2 regions of the Lysinibacillus sp. PWR01 genome follow, and region 2 is predicted to be linked to the other one. Evidence: riboswitches for the same ligand, from Rfam matches in the RefSeq annotation. Region 2 holds a riboswitch; the other holds the start of a gene.
What was found. A riboswitch is a leader RNA that binds a small molecule or an ion and turns the genes downstream of it on or off. The one in region 2 is predicted to bind thiamine pyrophosphate.

Region 1 (4,115 bases), on a different contig from region 2:
CGGAAGGAGGACTGAGCTAAGGTCATGTAAACACCAATACCCTTTTTTGCACCGAGCCACTCCGCAATCACAGCCCCCATCACACTATATGTAGCAGCAATTTTAACGCCTGAGAAAATGGCTGGATAGGCATGAGGCCATTCCAGCTTCCAAAAGGTTTGTGCCTTGGTAGCACCGATCATGGCAAAATAATGCTTTAATTCAGGGGCCGTTTGCCTAAATCCATCCATCGCTGCAATGACAATTGGGAAAAAGCACACGAGGCAAATAATAATGAGCTTCGGTAATAAGCCAAAGCCAAACCAAATAATAAGCAATGGTGCCAAGACAAGAATGGGAACATTTTGCGACATAATAAGAATTGGATAAAACAACTCCCGAATGAATGTAAAACGATGCAACACAATCGACACCGTTAGACCACAAGCAATGCCAATGGCCAGACCTAGTAAGGCTAATTGCACCGTAGCAAATACATGTGGTAGAAAGGTTTGATACGACTGAAAGGCTTCCCACAAAATACTACTTGGCGCAGGTAATAACCAATGTGGAACTTCAGCAAAATGCACGATTAGTTCCCATATGAATAAGAGGAAGGCGATAAAAATTATCGTCCTTCCCTTTTGCAATGCACGTTTCATTACTGATATTTCTCCGTTAATGTATCCATCGTAATACCCTTTGGCTGATATAAAATTTTCACTTGTGTAATAACATTAATGGCACCAAGCTCGATCATCTTCTCATTCATTTTTTCAATGATTTGGAGCAATGTAGAAAGCTCGCCTTCCATCGTTGTTTCCAATGGATGTACCTCATATTTCACGCCAGAAGCATCGATCACAGCAATCGCTGCATCCACATAAGGTATAACATCTTCATATTTCTCTGTCTTTGGTATGATTTGCACACTGATTAATGAATTTGCCATCTTAATTGGCCTCCTTTTTAGGTAAGAAATCATTTGTAAAGGCTTGTTTCGCATCAAACTCGCCCTCTAGTACATGATTGCTAGACATCCATTTTGCATAGTTTTCCCACACAGAAAGCTTTTGCTCTCCCCATTGCTTGGCATCATTCTGATATTTATCTGCCAGCCATTCCTGACTTTTATGCACTAGCTCTTTATCTAAATCAGGAGCCGCTTCGATTAACATATCAGCTGCTTCACTTGGGTTTTCTATTGCGTATTCATAGCCTTTTGATGTAGCTGCAACAAAGGCTTTGACAACATCAGGGTTGTCCTGTAGCATTTTTTCATTCGTAGCTAGAACAGGTGTATAGTAATCCAATTGATCACTATAATCCGTTAGATACAGCATATTAATCTTTTCCCCACGCAGCTCAGCTTCAATCCCAGTCCATGCATAATAAATCCAAGCAAAATCAATGTCTTTTTCCATCATTGTGAAGAAATCTAAATCCCCTGCATTGACGATATCTAGCTTATTGATATCTGCCTTTTCTGTTTGCATTAATGATTGGAGAACGGCTTGCTCTAATGGCGCACCCCAACCACCATAAGTTTTACCTTCAAAATCCTTTGGCGATGTAATGCCTTTTGATGCAATAGAAGCAAAGCCAGATGTATTATGCTGAATAATCGCTGCGATAGAGACCAGCGGCACATCTTGTACACGCGCCTGTGTAATGCCTTCCTGATAGCTCACGCCAAATTCTGCCTTTCCAGAAGCAACAAGCTGATCTGCGCCCGCCTCACCAGGCATAATTATCTCAACATCTAAGCCCTGTTCCTCAAAATAACCAAGTTTTTTTGCGACATACAGACCTGTATGATTCGTATTCGGTGTCCAATCCAGTACCACAGACACCTTTTTCAGCTTGTCAGTTGCCTGCTTGTCCTCCTTGTCACTACAGCCCACTAAAGTCAAAAGTGCTGCCAATAGAATAAATAACCATTTTTTCATGCGAAAGCCTCCCAGTTTGTAATATGAAAGTGTTCATGAATGAATGTTGTCACCAGAAGAAAGCGTATACAAGGTTTTCAAACTATTGCTTGAAAACATAAAAAAACGCCTAGGATTCCTCCCAGACGTATTACAATCATTCTTCAAAACTTTGCTTTTTTGAATAGATGTTCCCTACGCTGGTACGAGCCAAATCAGGTTCAAAGGGTCAGCGTCTATCGGACACAATCTCAGCTAGCAACTACTAGCCCCCCTACATTCTTTCGCTATGAACTTTTCGATGATTATTATACCCATAGTTACACTTAAATGACAAGGTGCTATTTTTGAATAGCGATTGTATTCAAGACAAAAGCCCAGCTCTCCTAAGAGACTGGGCATGATATTAGCTAGGTTTTTGTTCTTTTTTGGCTGTTAATACATGGGAAATCGCCCCATCTGTTGCAATATCCACTTTAAACGAACCGTTGGAATGGCGATCTGCACGAGACAATGCTTGTACAGCAATTACCTCTTGAACGCCTTTTTCGGTTTCAATCACAACCTGCTCCTCGTCTGTCGCTTGTATAACTGCTACAATTCGGTGAGGATTTGCTTTTAACTCTGTTAATACTTTTAGTCCGCGTTTTGCACGACTTGCTACTTCAACTTCAGCGACATTCATTTTCTTCACGGCTCCACGCTGTGTCACAATCACTACATATTGTGTAACATCAGGCTGTAGCACATTGACACCAACTAAGGCTTCTCCATCTTTTAGCGTGATCCCTTTCACACCGCCTGTTTTCACACCTGTAACGGGTAGTTCCTCCATCGGGAAACGAATCGCATAGGCTGTATCCGTTGTTAGCATCAGTTCTACATCATCCGTCACAAACGATGCATAGATCATCGCATCACCAGCCTTGACGTTCATCGTTTTAATTGGCTTTGAATAACGTGTTACCGCATAGTCTGCGAGTGGTGAGCGCTTAATTTGACCATCTTTTGTGGCTGTGAAGACATACGTATTGGGCTGTTCAAATGTTTCAAAGCCATAGACCGCAATAATCGATTCATCTTCCCCTGTTGGGACAATACTGGAAATATGCTGGCCCAGGTCCTTCCAGCGTATGTCAGGAAGCTCATGAACAGGTTGATAAATATAATTGCCACGATTTGTGAACAGCAATAGATGGTGCTGTGTATTTAAGTTTGCTTCATACAATAAATAATCCGAATCCTTCATGGCAAAATCTTGCCCGTTTGAAGCGGCATGAGAACGTGTCGATGTACGTTTAATATAACCGTCCTTCGTCACTGTCACGACAACCTCTTCACTTGGCACAAGGACATCTAATGTAATTTTAATTTCTTCAATTTCTTGCTCAATCTTCGAGCGACGTGGCTCTGTAAAGCGTTTCTTAATGTCTAGCAACTCTTGTTTAATAACACGTACTAGCTTGGCTTCACTTTGTAGAATGCCCTCTAGCTTGGCAATTAACTTATTTAATTCGTCCTGTTCCTGACGAAGCTCTGTAATATCCGTATTCGTTAAACGATATAATTGTAGGCTTACAATGGCCTCTGCTTGTACCTCTGTAAAATCAAACTTCGCTTGTAAATTAAGCTTCGCATCCTTCTTATCATTAGAAGAACGAATCGTCGCAATCACTTCATCTAAAATGGAAAGGGCTTTAATTAAGCCTTCTACAATATGAGAACGGTCCTTTGCCTTTTGTAAATCGTAAATGGAGCGGTTTGTCACTACTTCTTTTTGATGGGCGATATACGCGTCCAGCAATAATGGCAATGTCATCATCGTTGGGCGACGATTGTGGATGGCAATCATATTAAAATTATAAGCTACCTGTAAATCCGTTGTTTTAAACAAGTACTGTAAAATTCCTTGCCCTGGTACATCCTTTTTCAGCTCAATCACGACACGTAAGCCTGTACGGTCTGATTCATCTCGAATTTCCGCAATACCTTCTAGTCGTTTATCTACACGTTGCTCATCAATTTTTTTCACAAGATTCGCTTTATTTACATCGTATGGTAACTCCGTGATAACAATTTGCTCTTTACCACCCTTGATTGGTTCGACAACTGCTTGAGCACGGACAATGATTTTGCCGCGACCTGTTTCATACGCCTTTTTGATGCCGTCCACACCTTGAATGATACCACCAGTTGGGAAATCTGGCC
Region 2 (5,828 bases):
TGAACCCGAACATATCGAAACGTTCAGTAAGCTTTACAATTGGCTTCAACAAACACCCATTCACTTTCATATGAAAACCTATCCTCTATCTAATAGAATCGTATGTCTTTTTCAAACAAATGATATAAAGATTGTAGAGAAGGATGTACGTACACTTATGAAGGAATGGCGATTGATTAGTAATAGTTCTTTAAATATCGGGATATATGACGGAACACCTACAACCATTAAAGATATGTATACATTAACAAAGCGTGCACTACATCAAAGTTTTTATGAAGGCTTTGGTCATATTTTTTATGCGAGCAAACAATTTGAAACACAGCCCTTTGATCCTTTACTAACACCAGAAGAGCAACAATTATTAATAAGTAGTTTGGAAGATGGGAACTTAGAGGCAGTTAAAACTTTTTTATATCGACTTTCTAATGAAGGCATCTATTACGAGCAAGATGACCTACGTATTCATCTGACGAGTGTTTTAGCACAAATTCGGCGCTTTATGCTGAAATATAAATTACATGAAAAAGCAGTTATCGAACAAAACTATCGTCAGCTATTTCACTTAATCATTGAGCATCCTATATTTTATACGATTCTCAATGGGATTATTTCTTTTACACAGACATTAATTGAATTAGCAAGGGAAGCTCGAATGGAGAAGCGAGCCGATTATGTTGAACTAGCTTTAGAAATAATTGATCAACACTTTAAAGATAGCGCATTGTCTCTTCCCTTTGTCGCTCATAAGCTCGGAATAAGCCCCAATTATTTAAGTACAATTTTTTCAAAGAAGCAAGGCTTGCCATTTCAGCGCTATTTACAGCAAGTAAGAATTCATCATGCCACGAAAATGCTGCTAGAAACAGATTTCGCAATTAGTGAAATCGCACATTTAAACGGTTTTGATGATCCAAATTATTTCATAAAATTATTTAAGCAACAAATTGGTATTACACCTAACCGATATAGAAAAAATTAAAAGTTTGATTAAAATAATTTTCATTTAGTTGATTTTATTTTCAATAAAGATTTTTTCGATGAAGTCATTATCTTGAACTTTGCCTTGCAATTGTTTTTAAAATTGAGATTTGAAAAGATAAATTAAAGTTAAAAACTATGTATAATCCGCATGTCTAGCGCATATATTTATAGTTTATACTTAAATATAAAAATTCTTTAACGATAATTATTACAATGTACTAGCAATTCTATTTTATATTTGTTATAGTTATAGATGAAGAGTTTGACTCACATTTTTTTCAGGAGGTAAACTAATATGACAAACGCAAATGATCGTAGCCGTCGTTTTACAACAGCAGGTGGTGCTCCAGTAGTAAGTAACCATGACTCTATGTCAGCAGGTCCACGCGGCCCTCTTTTACTTCAAGATGTATGGTTAGTTGAAAAATTAGCAAATTTCAACCGTGAAGTAATTCCAGAACGTCGTATGCACGCAAAAGGCTCAGGTGCATTTGGTACTTTTACTGTAACGCATGATATTTCACAATATACAAAAGCGAAAATCTTCTCAGAGATTGGCAAGAAAACAGAAATGTTCGCACGTTTCTCTACAGTTGCTGGTGAGCGTGGCGCAGCAGATGCTGAGCGAGATATTCGTGGCTTTGCCCTTAAATTCTATACAGAAGAAGGGAACTGGGATTTAGTAGGGAATAATACACCTGTATTCTTCTTCCGTGACCCATTACACTTTACAGATTTAAACCACGTGGTAAAACGTGACCCACGTACAAATATGAAAAATGCCAACTCTAACTGGGATTTCTGGACTTCATTACCTGAAGCACTTCATCAAGTGACAATTGTTATGTCTGACCGTGGTATTCCAGCTGGTTACCGCAATATGCACGGTTTTGGATCTCATACGTATAGCTTTATCAATGCTGATAATGAGCGCGTTTGGGTTAAGTTCCACTTCCGTACAGAGCAAGGCATTAAAAACTTAACTGGTGCCGAGGCGAATGAGATTATTGGTCAAGACCGTGAATCTTCACAACGTGATTTATATGAAGCCATCGAAAAAGGCGATTTCCCTAAATGGAAAATGTATATTCAGGTTATGACAGAGGAGCAAGCTCGTGAGCTACCATACAACCCATTCGATTTAACAAAAGTATGGTATAAAAAAGATTTCCCATTAATTCCTGTAGGTGAGTTTGAGTTAAATAAAAACCCGGACAACTACTTTGCAGAAGTGGAACAAGCTGCATTTGCACCATCTAACATCATCCCTGGTATTAGCTTCTCACCAGATAAAATGTTACAAGGTCGTATTTTTGCCTATGCGGATGCACAACGCTATCGTTTAGGAGTAAACCACTATATGCTTCCTGTTAACGCACCAAAATGCCCATTCCGTACTTTCCACCGCGATGGAGCAATGCGCTTTGACGGCAACCTTGGTTCAACTTTAGGCTATGAACCAAATAGCTATGGTGAATGGGAGCATAACTTAGACCATAAAGAGCCTGAATTACGCATTGATGGTCATGCAGGTATTCATGACTTCCGTGAAGACGATAATAATTACTTTGAACAACCAGGTAAACTATTCCGTCTATTGACTGCGGAAGAGCAACAACGCCTATTTGAAAATACAGCGAATGATATGGCTTCTGTTGAAGAATTCATCAAGCGTCGTCACATCCTTCACTGCTATCTAGCTGATCCAGCATACGGTGAAGGTGTTGCAAAAGCGATGGGTCTTTCATTAGAAGGTATGGACCTTACAAACCCATATGTAAAACAACCAACAAACGTTTAATATTCCACTTATTATTGATATCCAAATCCAACTTTTACTCCATGTGAATCCATCATTCACATGGAGTTTTTTGATTAAGAAAAGGCCTATGTCTATAATTTGACATAAGCCTTTTCTTTCATTATTGGTAAATTTGACTACCTGCTTTTTTAAACTCTTCCGCCTTATCCTTCATACCTTGATGGATCGCTTCAGTAGTATTTAAATCCTTTTCTTTAGCATAATTACGGATATCCTGTGAAATTCTCATACTACAGAATTTAGGACCGCACATAGAACAAAAGTGCGCTGTTTTTGCTCCCTCTGCTGGCAGTGTCTCATCATGATATTCCACTGCGCGTTCTGGATCTAATGACAGATTGAATTGATCACGCCAACGGAATTCAAAACGTGCTTTAGACAGTGCATCGTCTCGTTGTTGTGCACCAGGATGCCCTTTTGCTAAATCAGCAGCATGTGCAGCAATTTTATAAGTAATAACACCTACGCGAACGTCCTCACGATTCGGTAAGCCAAGATGCTCTTTCGGTGTCACATAACAAAGCATCGCTGTACCAAACCAGCCAATCATCGCTGCACCAATGGCTGAGGTAATATGATCATAACCCGGAGCAATATCTGTTGTTAGTGGGCCTAATGTATAGAAGGGCGCTTCCTTACAAACCTCTAATTGCTTATCCATATTTTCTTTTATGAGATGCATCGGTACATGACCTGGCCCTTCAACCATCACCTGAACATCATGCTTCCAAGCAATTTGCGTTAGTTCACCTAGTGTTTCAAGCTCTGCAAATTGTGCCTCGTCATTGGCATCTGCAATTGATCCTGGACGTAAACCATCACCTAAGGAAAAAGCAACATCATAAGCTTTCATAATTTCACAGATTTCCTCAAAGTGTGTATAAAGAAAATTCTCTTGATGATGATATAAACACCACTGTGCCATTATAGAACCCCCACGAGATACAATGCCTGTTACACGATTTACCGTAAGCGGTACATAGCGTAAAAGGACACCTGCATGAATGGTGAAATAATCAACACCCTGCTCGGCTTGTTCAATAAGGGTATCACGATATACCTCCCATGTTAAATCCTCTGCTATGCCATTCACTTTCTCTAAAGCCTGATAAATTGGCACAGTTCCCACTGGCACTGCAGCATTTCGAATAATCCATTCTCTCGTTGTATGAATATGCTTACCTGTCGATAGATCCATAATATTATCTGCACCCCATCGAGTTGCCCACGTCATTTTCTCAACTTCTTCTGCAATGGACGAAGATACCGCCGAATTCCCAATGTTTGCATTGATTTTCACATGGAAATTACGGCCAATAATCATTGGCTCTGCCTCAGGGTGATTGATATTAGAAGGCATAATAGCTCGCCCTGCTGCAATTTCTGAACGAACAAATTCAGGGTCCATATTTTCACGGATGGCTACGAACTCCATTTCAGGTGTTATAATGCCATTTCGCGCATAATGAAGCTGTGTTACATTTTTACCTTTTTTAGCACGTAAAGGCTTTCTTGCTAATTCAGGAAAGACATTTTCATGATTACGGGGGTCATCTGCACGACGAAAACCATTATCCTCTGGTTTAATCGTACGCCCCTCATATTCTTCAACATCCCCTCGTTCTTCTATCCATGTGCGTCGTAAAACTGGTAAACCTTTTGTAATATCCGCTTGATAGGCCGGATCTGTGTAAGGACCACTCGTATCATATACTCGAATAGGTGCATTTTCTTCATTTCCAAAACTTCCTGTTGTGGGACTTAATGCGATTTCACGCATAGGTACTAAAATATCGGGGCGTGATCCTTCCACATATACTTTTTTGCTTCCTTCAAAGCTGGACATAATCGTAATATTCTTTTCACTAATTGCTGACATGAGCTACTTCTCTCCCTTAAATATATTTTGATACAAGGACCGAATCTAGCTCACCCCAACAATCAAATAAATAAAAGCCGAATCCAAAATAATTATTTGGATCCGGCCATGAATGTAAAGGTCTATTAATTGCATACTCTGCAATAGCTTCTTAACTTTCCCACGCTGGTATGAGCCAGATCAGGTCCAAAGGGTCAAGAAACCTCTAAGCGTTTCCCTCTCAGCCTGACTCATCAGACTCCCCTAGTTAATACTATTTAGTTTGATGCTAGTGTAGCAGATATTACTAAGAGATGGAAGTTATATTTTTTATCTTTCAACTAACTAGGTAAATAATACTTCTGCAAAATAAATCACAATTGTTACGGTTATACAGCTCACAATAGTTGAAAATAAAACAGCTTGCGCGGCTGTTGCTGATTCTACATCATATTCCAATGCTAGACTAGAGCTATTACGAGATGTTGGAAAGGCACTGGCTATAAACAGTGATTGTGCGACGACTCCATCTAATCCCAATACATAAATAATGACTAATGCAACAGCTGGTCCAATAATTAATCGTGTAAAACAGCTGACAAAGACCGTTTTATTAAACATTGATTTGATCTCAAGTTGTGACAATTGCGCACCCAAGGTAATTAATGCCACAGCAATAAATCCATCTGCCACATGCTCTACCGGTATTTTGATAAACTGCGGTATACCGATATCAAAATAGTTCATAGCAACGCCTATAATCAGTGCATGAATAATGGGCATTTTAAAGAAATCTTTGATGATTGTCATACCCGACTTCGTAGAGGAAATTAAATTGTACAAACCATATGTATAAGTAGTCATATTTTGAAAGATTACAAGCATGACCTGAATGGCTACGCCAATAGGTTGCGTGGCAAAAATCATTTGAGCCACTGGAATACCGTAATTGCCAGAATTAATAAGCACCACACTATTTTTAAAGACTGCTGCCTCTGTTTTGGCTAAACCTAGCCCTTTCGCCATCAAATGACTGAGTATCATTTGACTACCGATAAAGAGCACAATAAATAATCCGACTTCTCCCAGAACAGATAATTCTACATGTGTTTCATATAAATTTACAAAAACAGCCGCTGGCATAAAGCAATATGTAATAAGCTG

Region 1: it holds a riboswitch for thiamine pyrophosphate, as region 2 does, so the genes downstream of both, ACEVFT_RS14925 (ABC transporter substrate-binding protein) here and thiC (phosphomethylpyrimidine synthase ThiC) in region 2, are expected to answer to the same signal.

Annotation. Positions count from the first base shown of each region.
Region 1 covers NZ_JBHERJ010000073.1:48,679-52,793, reverse strand. The annotation lists gene ACEVFT_RS14935 (ABC transporter permease) at 1-641, opposite strand, end outside; gene ACEVFT_RS14930 (thiamine-binding protein) at 641-931, opposite strand; gene ACEVFT_RS14925 (ABC transporter substrate-binding protein) at 933-1,928, opposite strand; TPP riboswitch at 2,083-2,193, opposite strand; gene parC (DNA topoisomerase IV subunit A) at 2,314-4,115, opposite strand, start outside.
Region 2 covers NZ_JBHERJ010000104.1:11,398-17,225, forward strand. The annotation lists gene ACEVFT_RS24650 (helix-turn-helix domain-containing protein) at 1-982, shown strand, start outside; gene ACEVFT_RS24655 (catalase) at 1,280-2,785, shown strand; gene thiC (phosphomethylpyrimidine synthase ThiC) at 2,907-4,685, opposite strand; TPP riboswitch at 4,826-4,940, opposite strand; gene ACEVFT_RS24665 (AEC family transporter) at 5,010-5,828, opposite strand, start outside.